Regions from separate parts of the Vibrio sp. A2-1 genome, predicted to be linked through region 3. Evidence: riboswitches for the same ligand, from Rfam matches in the RefSeq annotation. Region 3 holds a riboswitch; each other region holds the start of a gene.
The links. Region 3 has a riboswitch for thiamine pyrophosphate ahead of thiD (bifunctional hydroxymethylpyrimidine kinase/phosphomethylpyrimidine kinase). Riboswitches for the same ligand answer to the same signal wherever they lie in the genome.

Region 1 (10,000 bases), on a different contig from region 3:
ACAAACTTGGTCACGAGCTTCTAGAGCCGCTTTAAATTTGTCGTTCGCGTAAAGGTCTAGCTTTTGTTGCTCTTCACCTTGAACGTTGTCTGTACCAACAGCGCCAGTAATGTCGACAAGACCTGCTTTGTTGATTTCACGGTTAACAATTTTTGCAGCAAGACGAATTGATGACAAAAGGGATGATAGATCACCACTTGCATGGGGGAAATCATTTTGTTTTGCAACAATGAACTCACCAAGGGTGCGCATCTCAGACATGTTATTTCCTTAAACTTCTCTCAATATTAGGGGGGATTTGAGCACTGTAGATTAGGCCTCTTGAGTGGGCTTTATTCATCTAGACGCTTACCTAAATTCTAAAGGTTAGATCTTTTTAATGGTAATGAACTAAGCGACACAGATCTCACTTACTATGTCGACTAAATTTGTTTTGCATTGCTGCTCGCTTTTAATCGCCATTTAATGATAATGAGTGCAAGTAGTTTGATTTAGACATGGCTCATTTAGCCAAGCGTTTGGAAGCAATATATGCATATTCACATCTTAGGAATTTGTGGCACCTTCATGGGTGGTGCCGCGGTATTGGCTCGTCAATTAGGTCACAAGGTTACGGGTAGTGACGCGAATGTTTACCCTCCAATGAGCACTTTGTTGGAATCGCAAGGGATTGAAATTATTGAAGGGTTCGACCCTAGTCAATTAGAGCCAAGGCCTGATCTCGTGGTTATCGGTAATGCCATGAGCCGTGGTAACCCGTGTGTTGAGTATGTATTGGATAATAACCTTAGATACACATCAGGCCCGCAATGGTTGCAAGAATTTCTACTGCATGACCGTTGGGTTCTTGCGGTCTCGGGAACGCATGGCAAGACTACTACATCAAGCATGTTGGCTTGGATCTTGGAAGACTGTGGCTATGCACCGGGCTTCTTAGTTGGTGGTGTGTTGGGTAACTTTGGTATCTCTGCTCGCCTTGGTGAAAGCATGTTCTTCGTGGTTGAAGCCGACGAATACGATAGTGCTTTTTTCGATAAACGATCTAAGTTCGTTCATTACCACCCAAGAACCTTGGTCATGAATAATCTTGAGTTCGATCATGCGGATATCTTTGATGATCTTGAAGCGATCAAGCGACAGTTTCATCATTTGGTTCGCACTGTGCCAAGTAATGGTCGTATTTTTTCACCGAAGCAAGATGCGGCTATTGAAGATGTTCTTTCTCGTGGGTGTTGGAGTGAGACTGAATCGAGCGGCGAACTTGGCGATTGGGATGCCAAGAAACTGGTTAAAGATGGCTCCAAATTTGAGGTCTATTTCCAAGACGAATGTGTTGGAACCGTAGACTGGGATTTGGTTGGCGATCATAACGTAAGTAATGCCTTGATGGCGATTGCGGCGGCAAGACATGTTGGTGTGACACCCGACTTAGGATGTGAATCACTGGCGGCGTTCATTAATACCAAGCGTCGCTTAGAGTTCAAAGGTGAGGTAGCAGGTGTTTCTGTCTATGACGATTTTGCTCATCATCCTACAGCGATTGAACTTACTCTGGGTGGCTTACGTAATAAGGTCGATACGAAAAAAATCATTGCCGTTTTAGAGCCTCGTTCTGCCACCATGAAGCGTGGTGTGCATAAAGAAACCTTGGCTGATTCGCTCAAACAGGCGGATTCTACCTACTTATTCCAACCAGATAACATTGATTGGTCTGTACAAGATGCTGCCGATGCGTGCCATCAACCCGCACATGTTAGTGATGACATGGATACATTCGTTGCTAGAATTGTCTCAGAGGCACAAGCGGGCGACCAAATCTTGGTAATGAGCAATGGTGGCTTTGGTGGTATTCACCAGAAACTGTTGGATGCGTTGGCACTCAAAGGCTAACGGCATCCACGACCTTATATTTTGAAGTAATTGAGAACATGACAAAACACGATAAAGCTATAACCCTCGCTTTCACTGGCGCATCAGGTGCGCCTTATGGCCTGCGTTTACTTGAATGCCTTTTGGCGGCGGATTATCAGGTCTATTTACTGATATCGTCGGCTGCGCGAGTGGTGTTGGCGACCGAGCATGAACTTAAGTTATCTGCTGGACCAGATGCAGCGAAACAAGCTTTGGTTAAACACCTTGGGTGTGACCCCGAAAAGCTGGTGGTGTGTGGCAAAGATGATTGGTTCTCACCGGTTGCCTCTGGCTCTGCAGCGCCGAAGCAGATGGTCGTTTGTCCATGTTCAGCGGGAAGCTTGGCTTCAATTGCTCATGGCTTATCGGATAATCTGATTGAGCGTGCTGCAGATGTGGTCATGAAAGAACGAGGCCAACTGTTGTTGGTGGTTCGTGAGACGCCATTCTCGACGCTGCACTTAGAGAACATGCATAAGCTATCGACTATGGGCGTGACGATCATGCCTGCCGCTCCGGGTTTTTATCATCAACCTAAGTCGATTGAAGATCTGGTCGATTTTATGGTGGCGCGCATTTTGGATCATCTTGGCATCGAGCAAGGTTTAGTACCACGTTGGGGTTACGATCAACGTAATTGATCCAAACTTGATAGCTTATTGTTAAAATTCGAATTACAATTCTGAACACTCATCGGGGAGCGAACCATTCAAATAATGAATGCGAGCTGAGATCAAGCAAGTGCTTGGGACCCGTAAACCTGAACCAGATAATGCTGGCGTAGGAATTGAGTTAGGAACAACCTCTACCGTTCTCCTCCCTCAAACCTGTGCCGCTCAGACCATGGAGAGCGTCCAGTGAAATTTACATTAACAACTCTTGCTGTTACTACAGCCATCTCTTTTTCTGCCTTTGCTGCAGACAATACCCTAACGGTTTATACCTATGACTCTTTTGCTGCGGATTGGGGACCTCGTCCTGCCGTTGAAAAAGCATTTGAAGAAAAGTGTGGCTGTGATGTGAACTTTGTCGCGCTAGAAGATGGCGTATCTATTCTGAACCGCTTGCGTCTTGAAGGTGGTAACAGCAAAGCTGATATCGTGTTAGGCCTAGATAACAATCTGATGGCTGAAGCGAAAGCGACGGGCTTATTGGCTGAGCACAATGTTGATACGTCTTCAGTGACACTTCCTAACGGCTGGGACGACAGCACCTTTGTTCCTTATGATTTTGGTTACTTTGCGTTTATCTATAACAAAGAGAAACTAGCAAACCCACCTAAGAGCTTGAAAGAACTGGTTGAGCAGCGTGACGACCTTAAGGTTATCTACCAAGACCCACGTACATCAACGCCGGGTCAAGGCATGATGCTATGGATGAAGTCGGTATACGGTGATGAAGCGACGGCAGCTTGGAAGAAACTTGCTCAGAAGACGGTTACGGTTACTAAAGGTTGGTCTGAAGCTTACTCTATGTTCTTAAAGGGGGAGTCGGACTTAGTCTTGTCTTACACAACATCCCCTGCTTACCACATCATTGCAGAAAGTGATTCTAAGTATGCAGCTGCAAGCTTTGAAGAAGGTCATTACACTCAAGTGGAAGTGGCTGCGAAAGTTAAAGGCAGCAAAAATGAAAAACTGGCCGATGAGTTTATGGCGTTTATCTTAAGTGATGAATTCCAATCGGCGATGCCAACTGGCAACTGGATGTACCCAGTGACGGGTATCGAGCTACCCAAAGGGTTCGAGCAGTTAACAGTACCGCAGAAAGCTCTGAGTTTTACGCCTGAAGAAATCGCTGCTAAGCGTAAGCCATGGATTCGTGAATGGCAGAGTGCACTTACTTTTTAAAGGATTAGCTTTCTAGCTTAACTTTCTAAAGATGAGTTTCCTAAAGCTCAGCTTTCTAACTTTCTGTATTTAAAGGTTCGTTCGATATTAACTGAGTGAACCACTTACGGTAAAAAATCAATTTATGATAAAGAAAACACCTAAGGTCGGGATCTGGGTTGCGATACTCATTACCGCCTTTGTGGTTTCAGCAGTTGGGGCATTGCTTAGCAATGCCCCTTCTCTTGATATCAGCCAAGTATGGTCCGATCCTTACTATTGGCACGTAACGAAATTCAGTTTTTATCAAGCGACACTCTCAACTGTGCTGAGTGTTGGCTTTGCTATACCTATTGCTCATGCTTTGTGTCGCAGGCAATTTTTTGGGCGAGCTCTGTTGTTAAGGCTGTTCGCGTCGACCTTGGTTTTGCCTGTGTTAGTCGGTGTGTTTGGTTTGCTTGCAATTTATGGCAACAGTGGTTGGTTAGCTAAATTTCTGGCGAACTTCGATATTGAATTACCATTCTCCATCTATGGATTGAATGGCATTTTGCTCGCACATGTCTTTTTTAATCTGCCCTATGCCAGCCGTTTACTTTTACAAGCTTTAGATACCGTGCCTGCCGAGCAGCACAAGCTGTGTGCTCATTTGGGTATGAGTCATTGGAATAAATTTAAATGGGTCGAATGGCCGCGATTGAGACAACAACTGCCTCATGTATGTGGCTTAGTCTTCATGTTGTGCTTTACTAGCTTTGCTACCGTGATGGCGCTAGGTGGAGGTCCGAAATCGACCACTATCGAACTCGCTATTTATCAAGCGATTAAATTCGACTTTGACTTACAGGTTGGTGCCTTGCTCGCGATATGGCAAATGCTGCTGTGTGGAGTGCTCGCGGTGAGTATTCAGCGCCTGTCGAAACCTATTTCAGTGACGGCCAGTCAGTTGTCGGAAGAGAAATATTTGGTTAAGGACTGCTGGTGGTCAAAAGCTTGGGATAGCTTTTGGATCATAGTAGTCTCAATGCTGGTATTGCCGCCATTAGCCATGGTTATCGTCAGTGGTATTAACTCACAAGCACTAACTGTGCTCAGCAGCGAACCGTTTTGGGCTGCGCTAATGACCTCAGTTAAAGTTGCGTCCTTAGCAAGTGTTATTGCCGTCGGTATTGGTATTGCGATACTGCTGACCAGTCGTGCATGGCGTTTGCAGAACAAGAACTTTAGAGCCGATAAAATCGAGCTGATTGGTACCATTATCTTAGTGACACCAGGGTTAGTGATCAGTACGGGACTCTTCTTATTACTGCGTTCATTTACCGATGTATTTAGCTTAGCTTTCTTTATTGTGATTGCAGTAAATAGCTTAATGGCACTGCCTTATGTGATCAAAACCTTAGCCCAACCTATGTTGCATTTATCTCAACAGTATCAATACGTGTGTGCAAGCTTGGGAATGACAGGTTTCACACGTTTTAGGCTGGTGGAGTGGCGCGCACTACGTAAACCAATGGCGCAAGCCTTTTCTATTAGCTTTATGCTGGCGATGGGGGACTTGAGTGCCATTGCCTTGTTTGGTAGCCAAGATTTTAGAACGCTGCCTTTGTATCTATTCCAATTGTTAGGCAGCTATCAAATGGAAGCCGCCGCGGTGGTTTCTGTGAGTTTACTGCTGCTGAGTGTGGGCAGTTTTAGCTTAATAGAATTTTTATTTACTCGAAGCTCAAACCCTAATGCTAAAGAGTTAAGGAACCGATGATGTTAGTGATGAAAGAGGTGGACTACCACTATCACCGAGAGTTGTTTCGCTTTGATTTCCAAGCTGAGCAGGGCGACATTGTCGCGTTGATGGGGCCGAGTGGCGCTGGTAAATCAACGTTGTTGGCGCTAGTTGCGGGATTCATAGAGCCTACATCGGGTGAGATATCAGTGGCAGGACAATCGCTTATTGGTAAAGAAGCGCACCAACGTCCATTGGCGATGTTGTTCCAAGAACACAATCTTTTTGCCCATCTCACCGTACGTGAAAATATTGGTTTAGGGCTGCATCCAGGATTAAAGCTTACAGCAACCCAAAAGCTCAAAGTTGAGCAAGCAGCCGCACAAGTAGGTGTTGCAGAGTATTTAGATAGATTGCCTGAGCATTTATCGGGTGGCCAGCGCCAGCGTGTCGCGTTAGCCCGCTGTTTTGTTCAGCCTCATGATATCTGGTTGCTTGATGAACCTTTCTCTGCGCTTGATCCTTTGCTGCGCGAGGAGATGCTTAGCTTAGTGAAGCGATTAGCGGCAGAACGAAATATTACGGTATTGATGGTGACGCACCATTTAGGTGATGCACGCAGTATCGCGAATAAGTTTATTTTTGTGGCGCTAGGTAAGGTGTTGGTTGAAGACTCGATAGAGGTACTGACCGCTACTCATCCACAGCAAGAATTAAGTTCGTTTGTTAAAGCGGGTGAGTGACGACTGAGTATTGGTCTTGTGGGCTTTGACATTGAGTAAGTCGAAAAAAAAAGACCTAGCATGTGCTAGGTCTTTTATTATCTTTCTGAGCAAAGGGAGACTAAGATTAGTCGCCTTGCTTTAGCTCTTTTAAGATTTGGAAGATCTCGCGAGAAGACTTCGCTGGCTTGTTCGCTGATTTCTCTTTGTTAGCTTGGCGAGCTAGCTGACGAAGACGTTGACGGTCTGCTTCAGGGTACATTTCCATAACGTCAGAAATGGCAGCATCGCCTTCTGCAACAACGCGGTCACGCAGTTGTTCTAGTTTGTGTAGTTCAACTGTTGCTTGAGAGTGTTTGTTGCGAATTTTATCTAAAGCCGCTTGAATTGGCTCTGGATCTACATTGCGCATTACTTTACCAATGTATTGAAGCTGACGGCGCTTTGCTTCATTTTTAAAGCGTTGTGCATCTTTAATCGCTTGTGCCAGGTCTTCAGACAAAGGGAACTTATCAAGAATAGAAGGCTTTAGTTCAACAAGCTCTTCTCCCAGCTTTTGCAGGGCATCCATGTCCGTTTTCATTTCTGTCTTACTTACCCAGATGATTTCTTCTTCTGGTTCCCATGGGGCTTTTTGGTTTTTGCGAGCCATCTTTTCTGCCTATATCACTATCTCAAACGAATATATTGCCTATTTTAGCAAGAATCTTGGGGAGAAAGCGAAATTCTTGTTATCCTACCTAATATTGACCTAAAAAATTAGAATAGATATGGATGTAAAACAGCAAGTCGCCCAGCAAAGAGTTGAGCTAGAAGCCGCAGTAGCTAAAGCGTTGGATATGGCATCAGTGAGTGCAGACGCAGCTGAGGTCGCTATTACTAAGTCAACGGGTTTAAGTGTTTCAACACGTATGTGTGAAGTGGAGAACGTTGAATTTAATAGTGATGGTGCTCTAGGTATTACTGTTTACCGCGGCCAGAAAAAAGGCAGCGCATCTACATCTGATCTGAGTGAAAAGGCAATTGCTCAAACAGTAGCGGCTGCGCTTGATATCGCTCAGTACACTTCTGAAGACCCATTTGCAGGTCCTGCCGCAAAAGAATACATGGTAAAAGAAATTCCAGATTTGGACCTTTTCCACCCTGATGAACCAAACCCTGACTATGCTGCTGAGATTGCGATTGCTGCTGAGAAGCAAGCGCTAGCTTATAGCGACAAGATCAAGCAAAGTGATGGTGCAAGCTACGACAGTCACTATGGTGTTAAGGTTTATGGTAACAGCCATGGCTTACTAGCAAGCTACGCCTCAAGTCGCCATAGCACGAGCTGCTGTGTGATTGGACAAGGCGCTAATGGTGAAATGGAACGTGACTACAGCTACACCGTTGCACGTCATCGTGATGAGCTATGGGCGCCTGAGCGTGTTGGTCAAGAAGCGGCAGAAAAAACCATCAGCCGTTTGGATGCTAAAAAGCTACCAACAGGCCAATATCCAATTATGTTCGCGAACGATGTCGCTACAGGTCTAATTGGCCACCTTGTGATGGCAATTAGCGGTGGTAACCTTTACCGTAAGTCTTCGTTTTTACTGGATCATCTAGGTCAGAAAATTTTGCCAGATTGGTTCAATATCTCTGAGCGTCCCCATATCTTACGTGGTTTGGCTTCAAGCCCATTCGATAGCGAAGGTGTGTTCACTCAAGATCGTGAAATTATCACCGATGGTGTGTTAGCAACTTACCTGCTAACGAGCTACGCCGCACGTAAAATGGATATGACACCAACAGGTCATGCGGGTGGTATTCATAACTGGTTCGTTAAATCGACCGGTCAAAACTTTGAGCAAATGCTAAAAGAGTTAGGCACAGGCTTCCTTGTGACTGAAGTGATGGGGCAAGGCGTGAATACCGTGACAGGTGATTACTCTCGTGGTGCTGCAGGTTTCTGGGTTGAGAACGGAGAGATCCAATACCCAGTATCGGAAGTGACGATCGCGGGCAATCTAAAAGATATGTTCACTCAGATTGTAGCTGTAGGTAACGACGTTGAAACTCGTTCACAAATTCAAACCGGTTCTATCCTGCTTGAATCGATGAAAGTCGCGGGTGAGTAATTTGCTTAATTGGCTTTAGTTTAAATCTGAAGCTCAAACCTGAAGCGTAAATCTGACATATTAAAAAGGGAGCCTCTGGCTCCCTTTTTGTATTCAGCATCTCGTCTTAGAATAGGCTATCTGTTTATTCACACGAGATAAGTATGAGTTAGATAAGTATCGTGGCTAAGCCTAAGAACACCGATAGGCCAATCACATCAGTCACCGTGGTCAGAGCCATACCGCCTGCAAGGGCAGGGTCGATATTCATCTTCTTCAGCATCACAGGAATGGTTACACCGGCAATACCCGCGACAATCAAGTTTGTCATCATCGCTGCTGAGATGATACCTCCTAAGATCCAATTGCCTTTCCAAGCAACCACTATACCGCCAATGATAACGGCCCATAGAATGCCGTTAAGGAAGCCGATAGAGGCTTCTTTGAGTAGTAGTTCGCGTTTGTTACTGTCACCAATGTGACCAAGCGCTAAACCACGAATCACTAGAGCGACGGTTTGGTTACCTGCAACACCACCCATGGAAGGTACGATAGTCATCAAAACGGCAATCGCGGCCATCTCATTCAGTGTCGCCTCAAACATATTAGACACAGACGCTGCCGCGAGTGCTGCCAAAACGTTTGCGCCTAGCCATACACTACGACGACGAGCGGATTTTACGACCGGCGCGAAGGTATCTTCATCATCATCCATACCCGCCATACTCATCATCGAGTGTTCAGCATCTTCACGAATGACATCAACCACATCATCGATCGTGATACGACCTACAAGGTGTTGATTTACATCGACAACAGGAGCTGACACCCAGTTACGACGTTCGAACAGGCTGGCGATATCAGAGGCACTGGTTTCAACGGCGATCGCTTCGTCGGCATCTTCCATCACTTCTGAAACAGACACATCAGGCTGGGTTGTAATCAGTGTGCTGAGCGATAGGTTACCAATGAGGCGTTCGTCGTCATCGATAACATATAACGCATCGGTAGCGTCAGGTAATTCACCACGCATACGTAAATAACGCAGTACGACCTCAACATCGACATCACCGCGGATCGTGATTACGTCGGTGTTCATTAACGCACCCGCTGAATCTTCTGGGTACGAAAGGGCGGTTTCTACTAATGCACGATCGACAGAGTCCATTTGGGAAAGGACTTCTCGAGAAACATCGTCGGGCAGGCTTCGAAGTACGTACGCGACGTCATCGGTTTCCATACCTTCGGTTGCTTCTGCCAAGGTTTCTGGTGCCATTTTTGACACAAGAGCATCTTTGACGTCTTCGTTTAGCTCATCAAGAATTTCACCGTAGTCTTCTGGATCGGTGAGTTGCCAGAGTACGTCACGACTTTTGCGAGGGGAGGCTTCTAAAAGGTGTGCAATATCCTCAGGTTCCATATCCTGAAGTTGTCGGCGTACGTGAACAAATCGGCCGTTTTCTAGGGCTTCGCTGACTTCTTGGAGGGTTTGGTGAGCTTGGTCGAATTCTAATTGCTCTGCCATATTTTCCTCCTATCTCATTATTCTAACAATGCTTGGAATAGTAACTTAATTCTGGGGCTTATTTAAATCATTAACTTAGGTAGAACTAAGAATTAATATTGGTTGATGCGTGGTTTGAGTTTTAGATGTTGTGAGTGAAGCGTTTTTGCTACTCGCCCTCATCAAACCGGTCTTCAATTAGGTGACAAACGGCATCAAGC
Region 2 (10,000 bases), on a different contig from region 3:
TGTGTACCTACACCGACTTTGTGTTTACCGCACCAAGCCACTTTACTTACCTCGTCGCTAAGCAACTCGACTTAGTGGTTGTTCCTTTACCAATGGAATTCCCACCGATGGCATACACTCTGTTTTGGCACCGTGACAGAGAAAATGACCCAGCGTTAACTTGGCTGCGAGATATCATCAAAGAAAAAACTCTGCACCTTAGATAAAAATGGCGTACAGCGTTTGCAGCAAACGAACAAAAGCGCTAGCTTATTGACCTAATAAGTCCCCTCGCATATATATCGACTGTGAGTGTTAACAAGGACCCTAACAATAAGGATAAACACAGATGCACAATATCACTGCTGAACGCGTTGCTGCGGTTCGAGCTTGGCTTGAAACAAACAACCTAGATGCCGTTATCATTCCACACGAAGACGAATATCTAGGTGAATACGTTCCAGCTCATAACGAGCGACTTCACTGGTTAACAGGTTTCACTGGCTCTGCAGGTGCCGCTGTTATCACTCGTGATACTGCTGCTATTTTTGTTGATGGTCGCTACACCGTTCAGGTTCGTAAGCAGGTACCAGCAGAGTTATTTGAGTATCGCCACCTTATTGAAGAACCGGCTTTAGATTGGATCATCAATTCATTGCCACAAGGCAGTAAGGTTGCATTCGACCCACGCATGCACACCGCTGCTTGGTTGAAAGGCGCACAAGCAAAACTAGCGGAGAAAGTTGAGCTAACAACGTTATCAGCAAACCCGATTGATGAGCTTTGGTCTGACCGTCCTGAGCCTGTTGTATCTGATGTGCGCCTAATGGCAACAAACGCCGTTGGTCAATCAAGCGAGAGTAAGCGCGCTGAGATTGCTGGCTTGTTAAAAGCAAAAGGTGCAGACGCCGCTATCCTTACCGAGCTAGACTCAATCTGTTGGTTGCTTAACATTCGTGGCTTGGACGTATCTCGCCTACCTGTTGTGTTATCCAACGCGATAATCCACGCCGATGAAAGTGTCGATTTCTTCCTAGACCCTGCTCGTACTCCAGCTGGCTTTGAAGCACACGTTGGTAATGGCATTCGAGTTTCTCACCCATCAGAGCTTGAAGCGCGCCTTCAATCTTTAGAAGGCAAAAATGTGTCTGTCGATTCAAGCACAAGCAATGCTTGGTATACGCTTGTTCTTCAAAACGCTGGCGCTCATATCATTGAAGCAGCAGACCCATGTCTAATGCCAAAAGCCGCTAAAAACGAAACTGAAATTGCCGGCATGAAAGCGTGTCACATTCGTGATGGCGTGGCGATGGCGAAATTCCTGTCTTGGATTGATGCAGAAGTCGCACAAGGTAACCTGCACAACGAAGCGGTATTGGCTGACAAAGTCCAGTCGTTCCGTGAGCAAGACCCAACGCTGATGGACCTAAGTTTCGACACTATTTCAGCTGCAGGCGGAAACGCAGCTATGTGTCACTACAACCATGAGAACCAACCTGAACCAGGTCAGTTAGAGATGAATACTCTGTATCTAGTCGATTCAGGCGGTCAGTACTTAGATGGTACAACCGACATCACTCGTACTATCGCGATTGGCCAACCAAGTGACGAAATGATTCAGCAATTCACTCTCGCACTGAAAGGTCATATCGGCATCGCACGAGCTCGTTTCCCACAAGGCACTCGTGGTTTCCAACTTGATATCCTAGCGCGTCAGCACTTATGGGCAGAAGGCTTCGATTACGACCATGGTACTGGCCACGGTGTTGGTCACTTCCTCAGTGTTCATGAAGGACCGCAAAGCATCTCTAAGAAGCTGATCGACGTGCCTCTTGTTGAAGGCATGGTGTTATCAAACGAACCGGGTTACTACCGTGCAGAAGAGTTCGGTATCCGTATCGAAAACCTAGAACTGGTTGTTGAACTTCCAACTCAAGGTGACTTCTCAGTACTAACGTTTGAGTCGCTAACACGTTGCCCTATCGATAAGCGCAACATCAATGTTGATTTGCTAACCCGACCTGAACTGGCATGGCTGAACGACTACCATCAGAAAGTTTGGAACGACGTTAGCCCATTAGTTGAAGGTGATACATTGGAATGGTTACGCCAATCAACCACTCCATTGGCTCACGCTTAACGCTTCACTAAGCTGTTAGCTGAACCAAAACGAACTTGCTAAGTTAAATAGAAAAACGGCTACCCAAAGGTAGCCGTTTTTATTTGCCAGTATCATTAAGATGTTTCACGTGGAACATAAACCAAACATTGATTAACCAGAATAGGCACTGTGCCAATCACGCCACACTGGGTCGAACCCTCGCTGTCGGATCATCGACTCAACATCGGCTGCACTTCTCTCATCGCTAATCTCAAACTGCTCGAGTTCTTCCTCACCGGAAGCATAACCACCAGGCTGGGTTTTAGAAGCCGCAGACATACTCGTGATCCCTAATGGCAGCACGTTATCGCGGAAGGTTGCCGACTCACGAGTAGATAGAGACAACTCGACCTCAGGATTCAAGAGTCGATATGCGCAGATAAGCTGAACCAACTGTTTATCGTTCATGACCGACTTAGGCTGTAAGCCTCCACTAAACTCCCCACCTTCACACGGGCGAAGACGTGGGAATGAAATCGAGTAACGTGTCTGCCAATAAGTACGCTCCAGGTAATCTAAATGAGCAGCAACAAAAAAGCAGTCGGTTCGCCAATCTTCCAAACCAATCAAGGCACCAATCCCTATCTTATCGATCCCCGCCTTTGCCAAGCGATCGGGGGTTTCAAGACGATATTCAAAGTCCATTTTATTACCGCGTAAGTGATGCTCAGCGTAGGTTCGTGGCTGGTAAGTCTCTTGGTAAACCATCACCGCATCTAAACCGAGCGTTTTAAGTTCTGCGTAATCTTGTTGGTCAAGCGGCTGCACTTCCATCGCAAGGTAGTTGAATTGCTTTTTGATATTCGGCAACACCTGTCGAAAGTAATTCATCCCGACCTTAGTTTCATGTTCACCGGTGACCAACAAAACGCTATCGAACTTCATCTTTTTGATAGCCGCACTTTCGGCATCAATTTCATCCAAAGTAAGCGTGCGGCGCTTGATACGGTTCTCCATTGAAAAACCACAATACGTGCACGCGTTAGCGCACAGGTTAGATAGGTATAAGGGAATATAAAGCGACATCGTATTGCCAAACCGCTTGCGAGTTAGCGCCAACGATTGTTGTGCCATCTGCTCTAGGTAAGGTTCTGCCGCCGGAGAGATCAGAGCCTTAAAGTCTTCTAAGTCACGTTTGGGTTTACTCAGAGCACGTTCAACATCCGCTGCCGTTTTACTGAAGATAGACATACCAATGTCATCCCAGTTGAGCTGTTTAAATCGATCAACAAACGTCATAGCAATACTACTCGTCTAGGAATGAAGTTAGCGGGCTCGAAGCAACCGCGTGAGATACTTTTCCTGCAAGTCCAGCAAGGTAAGCCGTTCGACCCGCTTCAACTGCCAGCTTAAAGGCAATCGCCATATCAACGGGTTGTTGGGAAGCCGCAATCGCCGTATTCACTAACACAGCGTCTGCGCCCATTTCCATTGCACGAGCAGCATGAGATGGCGCACCAATGCCCGCATCAACAATCACAGGGACATTCGCTTGGTCGATAATGATCTCTAAGAAGTCTGCAGACGCAATACCCTTATTTGAACCAATAGGTGCGCCCAACGGCATAACCGCAGCACAACCCACCTCTTCCAAGCGTTTACACAATACTGGGTCGGCGTGGCAATAAGGCAACACAACAAAGCCATCTTTGACCAGTTGCTCAGCGGCTTTAAGCGTTTCAATAGGGTCTGGCATCAAGTACTTTGGATCTGGGTGAATTTCCAGTTTGAGCCAATTTGTGCCTAGAGCTTCACGAGCCAAATGCGCAGCAAAGATGGCGTCTTTTGCATTCTTAGCACCAGAGGTATTCGGCAGTAAGTTCACGCCAGCATCCATGATCGGTTGTAGGATATCGTCTTGCTCAGAGCGAATATCAACTCTCTTCAGCGCCATGGTTGCCAGTTGAGAACCTGAAGCTTCGATAGCACTCGCCATCAAGTGCTTATTGGCAAACTTGCCAGTTCCAGTAAAGAGTCGAGATTGAAACGTTTTATCGGCGATAGTTAACATAGTTAGCCTCCTGCAATGGCTTGGAAAAGAGATATAGCGTCGCCTTCATTAACGACCGTTTGTTGCCACTGGCTACGCGGGACAACCGCATTATTGATTGCAAAGACACAACCTAGATCAGGTAGTGATAGAGCTTGGATAATGTCCGCTAGAGACGACGAGTGCGCTACCTGTTCTGGTTGCTCGTTTATCGAGATCGTTATATTGCTCATTGGATTTCTTCTTCTAAATGCTTAACTACCGACGCACTGCACACAGGACATTCACTATCTTGAGTAACCATAAGGTTTTGCCAATTCATCGCTTGGCCATCAAACAGTTTGAGCTGATGTGTTGCGACCTGAAACTCACCACGAGTTAAACGTTGAATAGCAGCCAAAGCTTGAAGGTTACCTATGGTGCCGACAACTGGGCCTATGATGCCGCTATCGCTGCAACGAGTCGTTTGTGGATGATGCCTGAACGGGAACAAACAGTGATAGCAACCTTTCTGACTCTGATAATCAAATACAATAAACTGGCCTTTCCAGCCGATTGCAGAACCAGAAATCAAAGGGGTCTTCGTGCTAAAACATGCTTGGTTAACCTGCTGGCGTGACTCGAAGTTGTCAGTACAATCCAACACTAAGTCAGCTAGCATCACTTCAAGTTCAAGCTGACTTTCACTCATTCGTTGATTGATAGTTCTTACTTGGCTGCGAGCATTGAGTTCACTCAATTGTTGCTTGAGAGCTTCAACCTTAGGAAAACCTAACTGACTTTCCCTGAACGCGACCTGTCGTTGCAGGTTCGATGAATCTACACAATCATCATCGACCAGCACGATCTTTCCAACACCAGAAGCTGCGAGGTAAAGAGCCGCAGCATTACCTAAGCCACCACAACCAATCAGCAGCACATGACTATTTAGTAGGTTACGTTGCCCTTGTTCACCCACTTCAGGTAACGCAATTTGTCGTTGATAACGAATAAATTCAAAGTCACTCAGCATAGCTAGGCTCCTGCATAACCTCTTCTTTGATAATTGGAGATTTAGGGGTCATCAGTTTTTCGAAAAATTCGATCACTTTTTGTGGGTCTTCCGCCAATGTAATCGCACGTACCACCGCTAAACTCGACACCCCACACTCCCACACCTGCCCAGCTGTCGATTGGTCAATACCGCCAATAGCAACCGTCGGATAACCGGTGAGTTGTTCTGTGTATGGGATAGTATCAATCAGCTGTTGATACAGAGATAAACGAACTAAACCTTGAGGCTTCGATGGCATCTGTTTAGTTGTTGTTGGGAAGATATGCCCCAGCGCAATATAGCTTGGGTTGATTTGAACAATGCGCAGCAACTCGTAATAACCATGAGTCGAGAGACCGATCTTTATACCCGCTTGGCTCAACTGTGAGAGGTTTGATTCTTCAATATCCTCTTGCCCTAAATGAACACCAAAAGCACCATGCTTGAGTGCAAGCTGCCAATAATCGTTGATAAAAACCTGAGCGTTATGCTCTCGACCAAGCTCGATTGATCGTTCGATTTGTTGTTCCAAGTCCGCTTGCTGCGGGTTTTTAATACGTAGTTGAACAGTGTTGATGCCAAGCTTGAGCAACCTTTCGATCCACTCAACATCATCAACCACTGGGTATAGCCCTAAGCTACCCTTACTCAATTCAGGGAACGAAAGTGATGTTCCCTGGTGAGCCCAACCAACACTAATATCCACTCGCTCATCTTCTAGCACTGGGATCGGAAAGTTTTGATAGTTTGCTGGCCATGTTCCACGTGAAACATTAAATGCTGCGCGAGCTAAAACCAATGCGTCTTCTAATGGGAATTCCAGCGCCAACAAAGTAAGTAACCAAGCAAAGTGGCCGCGATTATCTAACTCCTGATGAGCTGTAGTTTCACTCTTGATAGCACGATTGGCATCTAGGTGTGACCAGATATCCAGTACAACTGAATCATCTGATACACCGATATAAATGGTATTCGGAGTTTGTGTAAAGGCATCACAAACGTCAGTTAGCGCGACTGAATTACTGTAATCAACAACATGGTTCAATTCCGCTAGCTGACACTTCGCCAATGAATCAACATCATGAGCGAAGCCAATAGATAACGCCTGCTGAGAATCAACGATAGAGAAGTATTGAGTTGGGCTTACGCCCAACTCAACTGCACCGGTTGCCAAGCCTTGTCGCTTAGCAACCAATAGACAGTTCTGCACCTCTCCCGTTAACTCAATATTTTGAGATGGGATGAGTATTTTCACTGTCATTATTCCTCTAGTTGAGCTTCTTTTGCACCTACTGCAGGGTGGTAAAGTTCAGAGCCAGTATCACGAAACTCTTGTGATTTTTGACGCATCCCTTCTAGAGGGTTATCCAACATCTTAATCTCGATAGCCTGATCAGCCGCTACTTGTTCTGTATCTTTCGCATACTCTCGAACTTCCTGAGAGATCTTCATCGAGCAGAATTTTGGTCCACACATTGAGCAGAAGTGAGCAACCTTACCCGACTCCTGCGGTAAAGTTTCATCATGGAAAGAACGCGCGGTTTCCGGATCTAAAGCTAAATTAAATTGGTCTTCCCAACGGAATTCAAAACGTGCCTTTGATAACGCATTGTCGCGGATTTGTGCGCCCGGGTGCCCTTTCGCCAAGTCTGCAGCATGTGCTGCCAGCTTGTAAGTAATCAAGCCAGTCTTCACATCTTCTTTGTTTGGTAAGCCTAGGTGCTCTTTAGGGGTGACATAACAGAGCATCGCACAGCCGTACCAACCAATCATGGCGGCACCAATACCTGAGGTAATATGATCGTAACCAGGAGCAATATCTGTCGTCAGTGGACCTAAAGTATAGAAAGGAGCTTCATGGCAGTGCTCTAACTGCTCGTCCATATTCTCTTTGATTAGGTGCATTGGTACATGTCCAGGGCCTTCAATGATCACCTGAACGTCGTATTCCCAAGCCACTTTAGTCAACTCACCTAGAGTACGTAATTCCGAGAATTGAGCTTCATCATTGGCATCAGCAATCGAGCCCGGACGCAGACCGTCACCCAATGACAGAGCTACATCGTACTTCGCACAGATCTCACAGATCTCGCGGAAGTGAGTATAAAGGAAACTTTCTTGGTGATGAGCAAGACACCATTTCGCGATGATGGAGCCACCACGAGAGACAATACCAGTCACACGCTTAGCGGTCATTGGTACGTAACGAAGCAATAAGCCTGCGTGGATAGTGAAATAATCAACACCCTGCTCTGCTTGTTCAATCAAGGTATCACGCATTACTTCCCAGTTAAGGTCTTCCGCAACGCCATTCACTTTTTCAAGCGCCTGATACATAGGAACTGTACCAATCGGCACCGGACTGTTACGCAAGATCCATTCGCGAGTCTCGTGGATATTACGGCCAGTGGAAAGGTCCATCACGGTATCGCCACCCCAGCGAGTCGACCAAACTAGCTTCTCAACTTCTTCTTCAATCGAAGAGCTTACTGAAGAGTTACCTATATTGGCGTTCACCTTCACTAAGAAGTTTCGACCAATAATCATCGGTTCTGATTCTGGGTGGTTGATGTTTGAAGGGATAATAGCTCGACCTTCTGCAACTTCTTTGCGCACGAACTCAGGGGAAATTTCTTTCGGTAGGTTGGCACCGAAGTTATGGCCAGGGTGTTGATGATTAAGCTGCTCATCAGCAAACTTCTGACGGCCCATATTCTCACGTATTGCAATGTACTCCATCTCAGGAGTGATAATGCCTTGACGAGCATAATGCAGCTGGGTAACACACTGGTTACCTGTAGCACGACGAATTCTAGGTAGATTGCCGTAACGAAGGTCGTCTAGGGTTTCATCTTCTAAACGTTCTTTGGTGTAAACAGAGCTTACATCGTCTAACAGTTCCGTATCGCCACGCTCTTCAATCCATTGCTCTCGCAACTTAGGAAGACCGTTATACAGGTCTATTTCGTGTGTAGGGTCTGTATAAACACCGGAGGTATCGTAAACTTGAATAGGTACATTAGGTTCGAATACAGGCTCTTTTTTGCTGCCACCCACAAGGCTATCAGCGAGTGATATTTCTCGGACAGGGACTTGAATGTCCGCTCGAGATCCTTGGATGTAAGCTTTTTTTGAATTTGGATAAGGTTGTACGGATAAAGAATCAATGAAATTCTTCGCTTCCAGTCTTGCTTGTTTACGACTCGACATAGCATTTTTCCTTGGCTTTTAGCCATTATTTATAGGGATAAAAATGCTTGACGGATTTGATGCTACAAGAGGGATCACAACAAGAAAATACAGTTGCGATCTGGAGATAGATCTCTAGAAGGATTCTAGTTAGATATCTACTCTTGTTCCCTTCGCAGGTATTAGCCTGATCAGGTTCAACGGATCCCGAGTTAACGGTCTCAGCCATATGGCACTCCGACAAGTTCGATCGAGTATATAAAAACGGCTTGGATAAACCAAGCCGAGTTGTTAACAAATCGTAAGAAAGTTTTAAGACTTTATCAAAAGTTGGAAGCCGATCCATGCTGCTGAGATGCTGAGAACCACGTTGAGTAGCACATTGAGTCCCATCTTAAAGAAAGCACCCTGCTGCATAAGAAGCACGTTATCCATCGAAAATGTAGAAAATGTAGTCAATGCTCCAAGGAAACCAAGACCGATGATCTGCCTCCATGGTTCTGTCGCAACCATCTCATTCTCAAACGCTGCGATGAGCAAACCCATAATTAAAGAGCCAATTACGTTAACTGTCAGTGTACCGTAAGGGAAACCACGTCCTAGCATCACCACACATAACTCTGAAATCAAATAACGCGAACAAGCACCAAATGCGCCACCAATGGCAATAAAACCTAAAATAGATAACTGACCCATGAATCCTCCCAAACAATAGTCCCTATATTCTAGCTTTACCGTCGATAAAAGCGAGGGTAGAAACTAAGAATGCATGCGCAAATATTAAACGTTACAGGTGTCACTTAACTTCAATATATCCCATCAATCCTGTTTTCATGTGCTCAATTACATGACAGTGGTACATCCAGCGTCCTGGGTTGTCTGCAACAAATGCAGCTTTAGCTCGGCCATTTTTTCCAAGTAACACTGTATCGGTATGGAAAGGCTCTTCAATTTTTTTACCATCAAGTTCCAATACAGTAAATGTATGCCCATGAATATGAATCGGGTGATGATATTGAGTGACGTTCTTAAGATCGAATATGTAAGTCTTACCCAACTCTAAAGTCGCCAACGGTTCAGGAATATTGTCTTTACTCATTCCTTCCCATGCTCTTTTATTAGTAAGCCAAAACTTAGGCATGGACTTCCCATTTTTAGAAACTGGTGATACCGCACCTTCCCACTCGAACACAAAATCGATCTCTTCAGCATTAGCAAGATCTAGATTAGGTACCGGGTTAAGAGGTAACAATGGCAATAAACGCCCTTCAGTAAGGGGGGAATCTACTACCTCGAACTCGCATAAAGAGAAAGGAAAGCGGCCCTTCATTTGAAGAACATTAACTCGATCGCCTACTCTGGGCGCTATCAGTCCAATATCCACGCGCATCCCTGGGCCGATTTTATGTTGAGTCAGTTTATATGGCGTCTTTACAGGATTACCATCAATGGCAATCACCCATGCCTCAGCCCCTTCGACAGCAATAGGATAAGTGATCGTATTATCGACATTCGCAATACGCAGTCGAGTCGTTGCGTGCTGCTTTAATTGGTATACAGGTTCATGAACACCATTGACGCTACTCCACTCTCCTGGAGTACCCATACGAGCACTTAGTCGTGGAATCATTAAGTCTTTCCATTGACC
Region 3 (10,000 bases):
TGCAGGGCGAAAAACAGCCCCATGGATAAACCGAGTAACAGCCCAAGTAAGATCTCCTGCGCAGTCACCCAAGTGTGTTTGAGTAGCACATCGTAACGTTCAATTAGCTTGATGAAGACTTCTGCGGGAGCTGGCAGAATGAAGCTTGGCATCTCGAAGATAACCACCACCAGTTGCCATAAACCGAGAATCACGGCGCTGCTGATAAGCAAACGCATAACGGGATTCATCTGACGAGGAGGTGTAGTGGCAGTCTGTACGTTAGCTGAACGAGCCACAACTTCGCTTCGTGTTAGATCATTCATAATCACGCTCCAACTGATCTAAGATCGCTTGTTGTAGCTCAGCACATTCACCATCTAGCACTCGTGGTGTCGCCGTGTTAGGCACAGACAAAGACTGAGCATTCGCAGGTGTGCCTTGCAACACATACAAGTTGTCCGCCAAACGCACCGCTTCTTGTGGATCATGGGTGATCAACACAACGGTTTTACCTTTTAGCAGTTCACACGCTAAACTTTGCAGTTTGTGTCTTGTTACCGCATCCAGCGCAGAGAACGGTTCGTCCATCAGCACCACTGGCTTGTCTTGCATTAAGGTTCGAGCCAAAGCAACACGCTGACGCATGCCACCAGACAATTGATCCGGCAGAGTAGACGCGTGATCAGCCAAACCAACCGCAGCTAACAACTCTAGTGCTTGATTGGTTTGCAGTGCTTTATCAGAAGCTGAATTTTGAAAACGATGACTTAGGCAAACATTGTCGATAACCGACAACCATGGCAGTAACAAGTCTTGCTGTGCCATGTATGCGATGCGATCCGTTAGAGGCAATTCATCAGACGTTGCCAAAGTGCCCTGCCACTCCACCTTATCGTCCAGTAAGCCTGCCAGATAACGCAATACCGTGGTTTTTCCGCAGCCACTTCGACCTAGCAATACCGTCCACTTACCTGCGTTTAAGCTAAGCGACAACCCAGATAAGGTCGCGTGCTCACTGTCGTTATAACGCAAGGAGGCATTGCTGAGTTGAACACCAACTGTATTAACGGACATTACCGTGTCCAGCAAAGAAGTGATTTACAGGCCCATGACCTTGGCCAACTTGCAGCTCATCAGCGTGAGCAATCGCGCGAGAAATGTATTGTTTGCCTAGGTCGACAGCCTCTGAAAGCGTGTTGCCTTGCGCTAAGAAAGAAGCAATCGCAGAAGAGAGCGTACAACCCGTGCCGTGGGTATTTTTAGTAGGAAAACGCTTCGCACTAATCAAAGCAGAGGTGGTTGGCAGAATCAGTAAGTCGTTACTGTTCTCATCCTTCTCTAAGTGGCCGCCTTTGAGAAGAACGGCTTTCGCGCCCAGTGCGCGTAAGTCTTCAATCATGCCCTGCATTTCAGCTTCGCTTTCAGGTACCGGCTTGCCTGTTAGCGCCGCTCCTTCTGGCAAGTTAGGAGTAATGATGTCTGCCAGCGGAATCAGCTCTTGTTTTAGCGTGGTGATAGCCGAGTTTTCTAACAGCAGATCACCACTGGTCGCGACCATCACAGGGTCAATCACTAAGTGTTTAGGTTGGTACTGCTTAATTTTGTCTGCAACGACTTTGATGATTTGCGAATCGGCCAACATGCCGACTTTTACTGCCACGATATTGAGATCAGTAAACACTGCATCTAACTGACTAGCTACATGGTCGAGTGGAATAGGGAAAATGGCTGACACGCCTTGAGTGTTCTGAGATGTGATAGCGGTAATTACCGAACAAGCAAAACTACCGGTAGCAGACATGGCTTTAATATCAGCTTGGATCCCTGCACCGCCGCCGCTGTCTGAGCCTGCGATCGTCAATACAATCGGAGTGTTCGTTCGAATCGAACCATCAGCAGAGTGCTGTGAAACTGAGGCTTTGGGCGTTAAATCTTTTGAAATAGAACTGTGTGTCATTGTCGCTCCTACTATCTTACAAGACGTAGGAGAACGAACACTGATCGAAGGAGAAGTCGCATTAGGCTCATGAAAATTTTCATGGGTGCAGACGTAGATCGAGTGCTTATAGTTCCCTACGCCAGTGTTAACTGAATCAGGTTCAACGGGTCTCGATTAACGATCTCAGCAAACACCAAATAAGGTATATGCCCCCCGACTATTGATAGCGATAGTAACAGCACTCTCACAACTGAGATACTGATTTTATTCAATTATAAGAATTACTCATGAATAAATTTCAATTAGGCTCAACAAAACAAATACTTATAACGTTCCTTTAGATGGCTTCGACTGTATCAACAAGCACAGCACAATCAGAAACATACCTAACCAACCTATAAAAGGAATCAGCTCACCGACAACGCAGACGGCAAGCACCGCTGCGACTACTGGTTCAAACAGAGTCAGCAGATTGGCGCTACTCGCGGTCACATGGCGTAAACCAAAACTGAACGCGATATAGCCCAAGCATTGTGGAATTAACGTCAGATAACTGATGACCAATACGTTAATCTGCGAGGAAAACAGGTTATCACCAGTAAACCAGAGCGTTGGCAGCAACAGCATCGCACCCAGGCCAAAAATACTGCCCATCGCCGCTTGTGACTTAATCCCTTTGTCGATCAGTGCTTTGGTCGCCCAAGAATAAATGGCGTAACACAACCCAGCGAGCAAACCTAAAGCAATACCGAACAGCTTGAGATCATCACCGGATTCATTCGTCGATGAAGATTCTGAAAACACCAACAACCCAATACCCACCACACCAATCGCAAAGCTAGTGAGCCAACGTTTGTTGATATTATTCTTTTTGCTAATCAGACACTCTAATAGTGCCGAAAAGAAAGGGGCGGTCGCAATCGAAACCACTGTACCAATCGCCACACCTGATAATTTCATTGAAGAATAGAAAGCTAAGGGATAGACCGCCAAAGCCAAAGCACTCACTGCCAACAACTTCTTGTTCTGCAAAAGCTTGTCGAAAGCGAATAGGATTTTTCGATACGCCAATCCCGCTTGCATTAGGCCACCGATGCCCATAGAGAAAGCACCAATCGCTAATGGGCTTAGATCAGGTGCAAAACTTGCGGCGGTGCCTGTCGTGCCCCATAAAATTGAAGCAAACAAGATGGCCAAAGTGCCCGTTTGGAATTCGTTAACGCGATTGATGGCAAGATTCATTTCTATTACCCAATTTTCATTTCTGAAATAGATAATAGTGAAGATTGATATAAGTTAGTTTGCCGAAAGGACGCTATTGTTGTTTCTAAAGACTGTCTTTCATTGAGCCTAGAAACGCCCTTGGAGACATCCCAAAGTGCTGAGAGAAGCGGCGACTGAAAGCAGAAACATCACTATATCCCACATTTTCAGCGATCAATTGAACAGGTAAATCTGTGTGGGTTAACAAGGCTTGAGCTTTCTCCATACGATATCGAGTGATGTATTTAAGCGCACTGATACCCAGGCATTCTTTGAAGCGTTTTTTGAATTGAGTGGGACTCAAACAGGCCGTTTCTGCAAGTTGAGATATAGAGAGAGGTTGGGCGTAATTATCCGCGATCAGCCTTTGTACCGCACGAATACGAGGGTCGATGCTCTTGCTGACTTGTTGTTGCTCTAACAGCAATGAAAACACATCCAAAACTGATGATTCAATACCACTATCGACCTGATATTCCAGCTGCTTCTCAACAAACAGCAAGAAGCTCATCAAAGGTGGCGTTATCGTGAAAACCGAGAGCTCATGTTCTAACAAGTGCTGCGGCAACTCTGCCATATCTGCGACAATAAACCGCGCTGCTTCATCCGCCTTAAACGCATGCGCGGTGGTTACCGGAATTACGACACATTCGCCCACGGCCACTTTGCCGACATACCCCACCATCTCGATATTGATACTGCCTTGGATCGGCAATACCAGTTGATGATGATCATCATGAGCATGGGTATTAAATTGCTTGGTGTAAGATCGAATACTTAAGCTAGATTTCATGAGCAACGCCGGAGTACATTTCGCTAAGTTAGAGTAAGAGATACAACGTTACATTATCACTTCCCTAGAGTCACACTCAATGCGCATCAAATTCATGCTAATTAGGTGACATGATCAAAAACGGCCTCCAAATAAGAGGCCGTATTTATTCGAATGCTAAATCACGTCAAAGATTTAAAACGATACTTGGTTATCCTGACCAACCACTACCTGAACACTATTTTGAACATCATAGATTTCAAAACCATCAGCAACCGGATCAGCATTGTCTTCATCACTGTCGTGTTGCGCAGTACAGGTATAACCTAATGAGTAAGTACCTGGGTCGATGAAACCAAGGGAAAACTCATAGTTAGTCTGTGCTTCATTCATTGCCACTGAAGCTGAAGTAATCGGTTTTTTCTCCGCTGTACCACCAATTGGTGCCATGTCAGCTTTAGCGATGTCACCTTCATACAAATAAACCGATTGAACGAAGGTATTATCATTTGTAGGGTTACAAGCTTCAAAAGTTGTTGTCGCTACAGTACCTTCAATGTTTCCTGTTTCAACCGTATTGATAAGGCTTACAGACGTTCTTTGAATGGTGTAATCAGGGAGAGTTGAACTGTTCTTTAGGCCACGTCGAAGATCGAACTCAACAACAAAATCGTTACTTTGTTGGTTCACATCGAATGAGTTGTTGAAGTACAGCACGCCAGCGTTATCTTCTTTACCCACACCTTGCGGGCACGCGCCTTCACCTTTCACCGTTAACTCACGATTCGTATCATCATTTTCTACCACGTAAGATGGATCTGTTGGGTGATCGCCATCATTCGCAAACACACACAACTTATAGCTACCTACTGGAACTACCTCATTTTCAATCAAAGGAAGCGCCTCGCTGCCTTGGTAATCCAATAAATTAACACTTAACGGAATAGGATCTGCGCCATCAGATAATGGATCGCCATTTTCATCAACGTAGTCGCCGTTTTCGTCCGTTTTATACACATCATAAATCAGTGGCGAACCTCCCCCTTGAGGAAGTAAAGCCACTTTGCTGAATGTCACCGTCACATCTTTAACATCATCGACGGGCGCATCACTCACACTCAAGGTAATGGGTGTCGTACTGCTTGATGCTCCTGAGTCTCCGCCACAACCAACAAGCCCTGCCAACACAAGGCTCGCTAAAGCCGTTTCCTTTAAATATTTCATAACTCATTTCCTATAAAATCACTGCTCAATAAAGGGCTTATTCGAGTGCCCTCTTATTCTTTTTCTTGTTGTGACCCATAAATAAACAGCGCTATTGTTTGATGTTTATATCCCTACTATTCAAGGCATTCCTCATCCAAAAAACACTGTTCATCAAGGTGCACATATCAAGTCGCACATAGGTTAATTAAGTCTAGTAAGTAAATTGTCAGTAGCAACGCATATTTGGCAAAGGTGCTGTCAATTGTGTTGAAATAGTCGTTGAGTAGAAAATGGGAGGCAGGGATTGAAAGCAACTTGATCAAAGTGAATAATCGCCACTAAGATCAAAAAAGGCCGTTAAGACAGCCTCTTGCTGAACTTAAACGACCTTTTCATTGAATGTGAATAAGCTAAGACGATATCAGCTCATTCAACTCACTTATTTTTGAAGTTGCTCTTTAGCCGCTTCAACCTTAGAAAAATCTAGGCCAAGCTCTTCAACTGCTTCTTTGATTAGCGCAGGGTTTTGCATTACCTGACCCATCAGCATTTGAAGCTTATCTTGTGGTAAACCAAGTTGGCTGATTGTCGCCATTGCTGCAAGAGGGTTCTCGGTCAACGTCTTGAATATCTCGCTGATCTGCTCGTCGCTAATATTGTTCTCTTTCAACATTGCTAAAATCGGGTTCATTTTTTTGCCTTTGAAACACTAAATTAAGTAGGAGCACAGCATACCATCTAGCTGTGCTCGATTGTACTAGCAAGTGAAGCTTTGGTTTAACACGAACTGTGCTTTTCCCAAACGCAAATAATGCTTGGGCTTAGCGAGACTCTAATGGGTAAGAGCGGTAGCTCCACATACCATACGTTCTCAGTGCGTCACGGTAGATGCCTAGAAGCTCACCACTGCTCGCTTTCTTAAGATCTTCTAGCGGCTTATCTGGGTAAGAAACCGTATCGAAGGTAATGCCCTGAGGGCCAGTTTGCCAGCTAGCAATTTCAAACAGAGTTTGACCACGACGAACATGGCTTGCCGAGCTAATAATGGTCGCGTGCTTAATATCATGACGAGCAAGCGCATAGCTACTGAATAAGGCATTGCCTACCGTGCTGGTCGCGTAGTTCTCTTCAATGATGCGGTCTTTGCTTACCCCTTTTGAGATAAGCCAATCCGCCATTAACTTGCCTTCTGTCTTATGGTTCTTTGGCACGCCGCCGGTTAAGACGATCATCGCGTCTGGGTTAGCTTTAGCCATCGCCAATGTTGTCTCAAGGCGCTCAATCAAGATTTCATGCATAGAACCATCAGGGTTAAGCGCGTAACCTAGAGTAACGATAGCGCCATGATCATCAAGTAAGCCTTTGTCCGCAGACTCTTTAAGCGGTGTTTCTAACACACGGTCAACCGTAGCAAAAATACGCTTGATGTCTTCTGCTTTGCCTTTATTCAAGCTTTCCAGTTTTTCCATGTGCTTATTGGATTCACTTTCATTGCCTTCAAATCGTTGCCAAACCGCAAGATACGCGTGCAAGTCGACATCGTCTGGTGCAACCGTCAGTGCTTGTTCAAATAACTCAATAGCGCGCTCTGCGTTCTTGTTGTAGATCTGAGCGTTCGCTGCCGAGATCAACAAGTCAGTACGGTAAGGTTCTAGCTGGTACGCTTCTAACAGTCGGTTAGTCACAATTTCCATGTTGCTTGGCATTTTAGCCGTGAAGCCCGCGTGAGAAATTCTTGCCGGAGACTTAAACGCCTGCAACGCATCAAGAAGTAGTTGGTCGACAACTTGTCGCTTAGTCACCAACTGCGCATAATCCGCTGAAGCTTGTACTGCGCCATCGTTAGCAGCAAAAGAATAAGGTGTTGCGCCAAAAGCAAGCATGCCACCAAGAGCGAGGGCGATAATGTTCTTTTTCATGGAAAGATCCTGTGTCGTTAAGTGTTCACATCAGATTTGCTCCCCAATGTAAGCCCCCAAGATTAAAAAACCGTGAACCAAACCTTACTCTCCAAGGTTAATATTTATTTGTTGCATAAGATGTGGCTGCAGATCACGATTTTATGCGCCAGAGTAGGCTCAAATATCCAGATAGCTTCGAGTTATGAGGAACTCCCTTGATTACTTTGGAATATTTAACTTCGCCCCCACACGCCTATTCCATCTAGATTCGTAAGTTTCGAAGCTCAACATCAAACTTAAATGTGCATTTTATGTTCATTATTTCAGCAACTTAAAACGCTATCTCTCTACAAGTCGACGCTCATTCACGTTTGCTCAACCAAGTTCAAAAAGCACAGAGTGTGATATCAAGTCAGTCAATTCACAGAAAATTCAAAAATCAATCATTGAACGATCGTTCAAGTGGTGCTTTAATAAATGACCAATACAAGGAGTTACCCCATGCTTAAGTTCTATTTTCACCAAACACCCAACCCAATGAAGATCGCTCTGTTTTTGGAAGAGACAGGCCTAGATTTTGAACTTGTTCCTGTTGATACCTTAAAAGGCGAGCAACACACACCAGAATATCGTTTGATTAACCCGAACGGTAAAACACCAGCCATTGAAGACGATGGGCAACGCGTGTTCGATTCGAACGCTATCCTTCTGTACCTATCAGAGAAGACGGGCAAACTAGGTGGGCAACCGGAAGACAGAGCCGAACTACTCTCTTGGATGATGTTTATCGCGAGTGGCCTTGGCCCATACTCCGGCCAATCGGTACACTTCCGTCATGCAGCGCCAGCAGGCCTAGACTACGCTGTGAACCGTTACCTACGTGAAGCACAACGTCACTATGAAGTGTTAGAAAAGCATATGGAAGGTCGTGAATTTATCGTCGGAAATGAGTACACCATTGTCGATGTCGCGGCATGGGGTTGGATTGATAAAGCACCTTTCGTGCTTGGTGAAGAAGGCCTAGAACCTTACCCGAATTTGAAGCGCTGGTTTAACGCAATCAACACTCGCCCTGCGGCACTGCGCGCTCGCGAGATTGGTAAAGGCATTGAATTTAAAACCGAACGTGATGAAGAAGCGAAACGAGCACTGTTTCCTTCAAATTACGCTAAGTAGTAAAAGTTTGGTATTTAATACTCACTTTAGTGATAATAATCACTGATTTTAAGGCAAAAAAGAGCCGTTAATAAGTGGCTCTTTACGCCGATAATAATACTATTCAAGCATGTAACTTACAGTCAGTTCCGGCAATTTACACTTAGATTTATATCCGGAGCGAGATCATACTCAACCACAATTTGTGTAGTTTGACTTCAAACACTCTTTAAACATTTCTCGAGCTTGCTTTATATCTTGTGGGTTCATTTTCTTGATCAGAACATCAAAAGTTGATTTAGTTACTTTATGTCCACTATGCTTCACCAGATCAAGCCACATATATGATTTTCTACTATCTTGGGGAACACCTTTACCTGTCTCATACATCACCCCGAGATTGTGTTGAGCTTAAGTGTCCCACTGCCCAGTCGCTTTTCGATGTAAACTCTAAAGTAAATAATATAAGTGAATATCATTAAGCTGTATGATATTAATCCACGTAGAGTTTCAGTTACAAAGTACAGTAATGTAGAAGCATCCTCAGGCGGTTCTATGGTAAAACTGATAAAGATATCAAGTCCACAACTCAAAACGAAGATCAGCATCAACCTACCCACTATCCCTTCAGTATTTTTCCAACTTTCACTTAACGATAAGAATATAGGTTTATCGTTTAAAATAACATCAAAGTCTGCAAGCGCATATTTAGATGCAATATATAATCCCGGTATGATCAATACAAATGTACCCAAAATAATTGCTAGACAATACAGAAATTGTACAAGAAACAACCTCAAAAACTCCCTCCAAGAAACAGTTTCATCTTTTTTATGTATAGAAGCCTTAAAAGCCATGAATTTAATAAAACGGACCATTAAATAGGTTTGGACAGTAAATATTAAAATCCAATTAATGAAGTTGACCTGACTATAGTTAACACTCTCCAAAAATAATTCAATGGAGGGGGTAAGCAAGGATGTAAAAATCATATAAGGTCCGAATATTCTAAAAATTTCACCAAAGTTGGATTTGGTAAAGTAAAAACATTCCGCTAAAAGTTTGTTCATAATATCCACTTATTTGAATAGATAATTTGTTCTTCTAATTTTTGAGTGAGCAAACCATATCCTTAACTCCTCGGCCAAAACTACATCAAAAGCTAAATGAACAACTTTCAATATTTAACTTGATTACTACTTTGGGTTCAGTAAATCAATATCACCATAGAATCTAAACTCATGGAGCGTAAACTTACCGCTATTTTTAGTACCCAAAATGTAATCATGTATTATTTAATGATCACCCCTTCCGCTAGATCATGTTTAGGTTACTTTTTATGGCGTAAATTAGTTCCTTGCCCTGAACCCTTTTAAAAAATGAGTATAAGTTAGTGCTAAATCTCGACGTAATATCTGTATAACCATCAACAAGAAGTAAATCGCGGGAAGACTCCTCTATATATTGATCTTAGCTGGCCATTAGATGTTAGGTTTATAATTCCTTGTTAAAGAAGGCTGAGTAAAAAACCACTAGGTAACTGCCATAAAGAAGTAGCATCCCCCACAACAATTCCCTTTACTTAAATACCAGCTTTCCCAATAATCAGAACAATATCGTGGAATATAAACTTAAGACTAACACTTCGTCAATAAATTTAACTTATTGATATTTTAATAAAAAAGATTATTGGAACAGAAAGTTAAACTACAAATCTATAAACAATGACCAATCTACCCTCACCCTATCTATGGCCTCGTTAACTGCTTTATCACATTAGTT

Region 1: another riboswitch for thiamine pyrophosphate. It lies ahead of thiB (thiamine ABC transporter substrate binding subunit); the one in region 3 lies ahead of thiD (bifunctional hydroxymethylpyrimidine kinase/phosphomethylpyrimidine kinase).
Region 2: another riboswitch for thiamine pyrophosphate. It lies ahead of thiC (phosphomethylpyrimidine synthase ThiC); the one in region 3 lies ahead of thiD (bifunctional hydroxymethylpyrimidine kinase/phosphomethylpyrimidine kinase).

What each region holds. Positions count from the first base shown of each region.
Region 1 is NZ_JAKKCO010000013.1:35,069-45,068, reverse strand. Features, by position in the region: gene fbp (class 1 fructose-bisphosphatase) at 1-261, opposite strand, end outside; gene mpl (UDP-N-acetylmuramate:L-alanyl-gamma-D-glutamyl-meso-diaminopimelate ligase) at 532-1,890, shown strand; gene L3V33_RS22170 (flavin prenyltransferase UbiX) at 1,929-2,552, shown strand; TPP riboswitch at 2,596-2,715, shown strand; gene thiB (thiamine ABC transporter substrate binding subunit) at 2,769-3,761, shown strand; gene thiP (thiamine/thiamine pyrophosphate ABC transporter permease ThiP) at 3,886-5,499, shown strand; gene thiQ (thiamine ABC transporter ATP-binding protein) at 5,499-6,203, shown strand; gene yjgA (ribosome biogenesis factor YjgA) at 6,310-6,834, opposite strand; gene pmbA (metalloprotease PmbA) at 6,953-8,296, shown strand; gene mgtE (magnesium transporter) at 8,445-9,800, opposite strand; gene L3V33_RS22135 (HPr family phosphocarrier protein) at 9,949-10,000, opposite strand, start outside.
Region 2 is NZ_JAKKCO010000016.1:1,100-11,099, reverse strand. Features, by position in the region: gene L3V33_RS22915 (LysR substrate-binding domain-containing protein) at 1-206, shown strand, start outside; gene L3V33_RS22910 (aminopeptidase P family protein) at 329-2,119, shown strand; gene thiH (2-iminoacetate synthase ThiH) at 2,252-3,379, opposite strand; gene L3V33_RS22900 (thiazole synthase) at 3,387-4,151, opposite strand; gene thiS (sulfur carrier protein ThiS) at 4,154-4,363, opposite strand; gene L3V33_RS22890 (HesA/MoeB/ThiF family protein) at 4,360-5,142, opposite strand; gene L3V33_RS22885 (thiamine phosphate synthase) at 5,132-6,424, opposite strand; gene thiC (phosphomethylpyrimidine synthase ThiC) at 6,424-8,373, opposite strand; TPP riboswitch at 8,504-8,602, opposite strand; gene crcB (fluoride efflux transporter CrcB) at 8,665-9,048, opposite strand; gene L3V33_RS22870 (multicopper oxidase family protein) at 9,149-10,000, opposite strand, start outside.
Region 3 is NZ_JAKKCO010000001.1:190,843-200,842, reverse strand. Features, by position in the region: gene L3V33_RS00910 (ABC transporter permease) at 1-230, opposite strand, end outside; gene L3V33_RS00905 (ABC transporter ATP-binding protein) at 298-1,056, opposite strand; gene thiD (bifunctional hydroxymethylpyrimidine kinase/phosphomethylpyrimidine kinase) at 1,046-1,939, opposite strand; TPP riboswitch at 2,036-2,147, opposite strand; gene L3V33_RS00895 (EamA family transporter) at 2,246-3,163, opposite strand; gene L3V33_RS00890 (AraC family transcriptional regulator) at 3,249-3,977, opposite strand; gene L3V33_RS00885 (DUF4382 domain-containing protein) at 4,152-5,180, opposite strand; gene L3V33_RS00880 (DUF2999 family protein) at 5,602-5,853, opposite strand; gene L3V33_RS00875 (YdcF family protein) at 5,984-7,081, opposite strand; gene L3V33_RS00870 (glutathione S-transferase family protein) at 7,565-8,239, shown strand; gene L3V33_RS23225 (SEL1-like repeat protein) at 8,411-8,608, opposite strand; gene L3V33_RS00865 (hypothetical protein) at 8,608-9,288, opposite strand.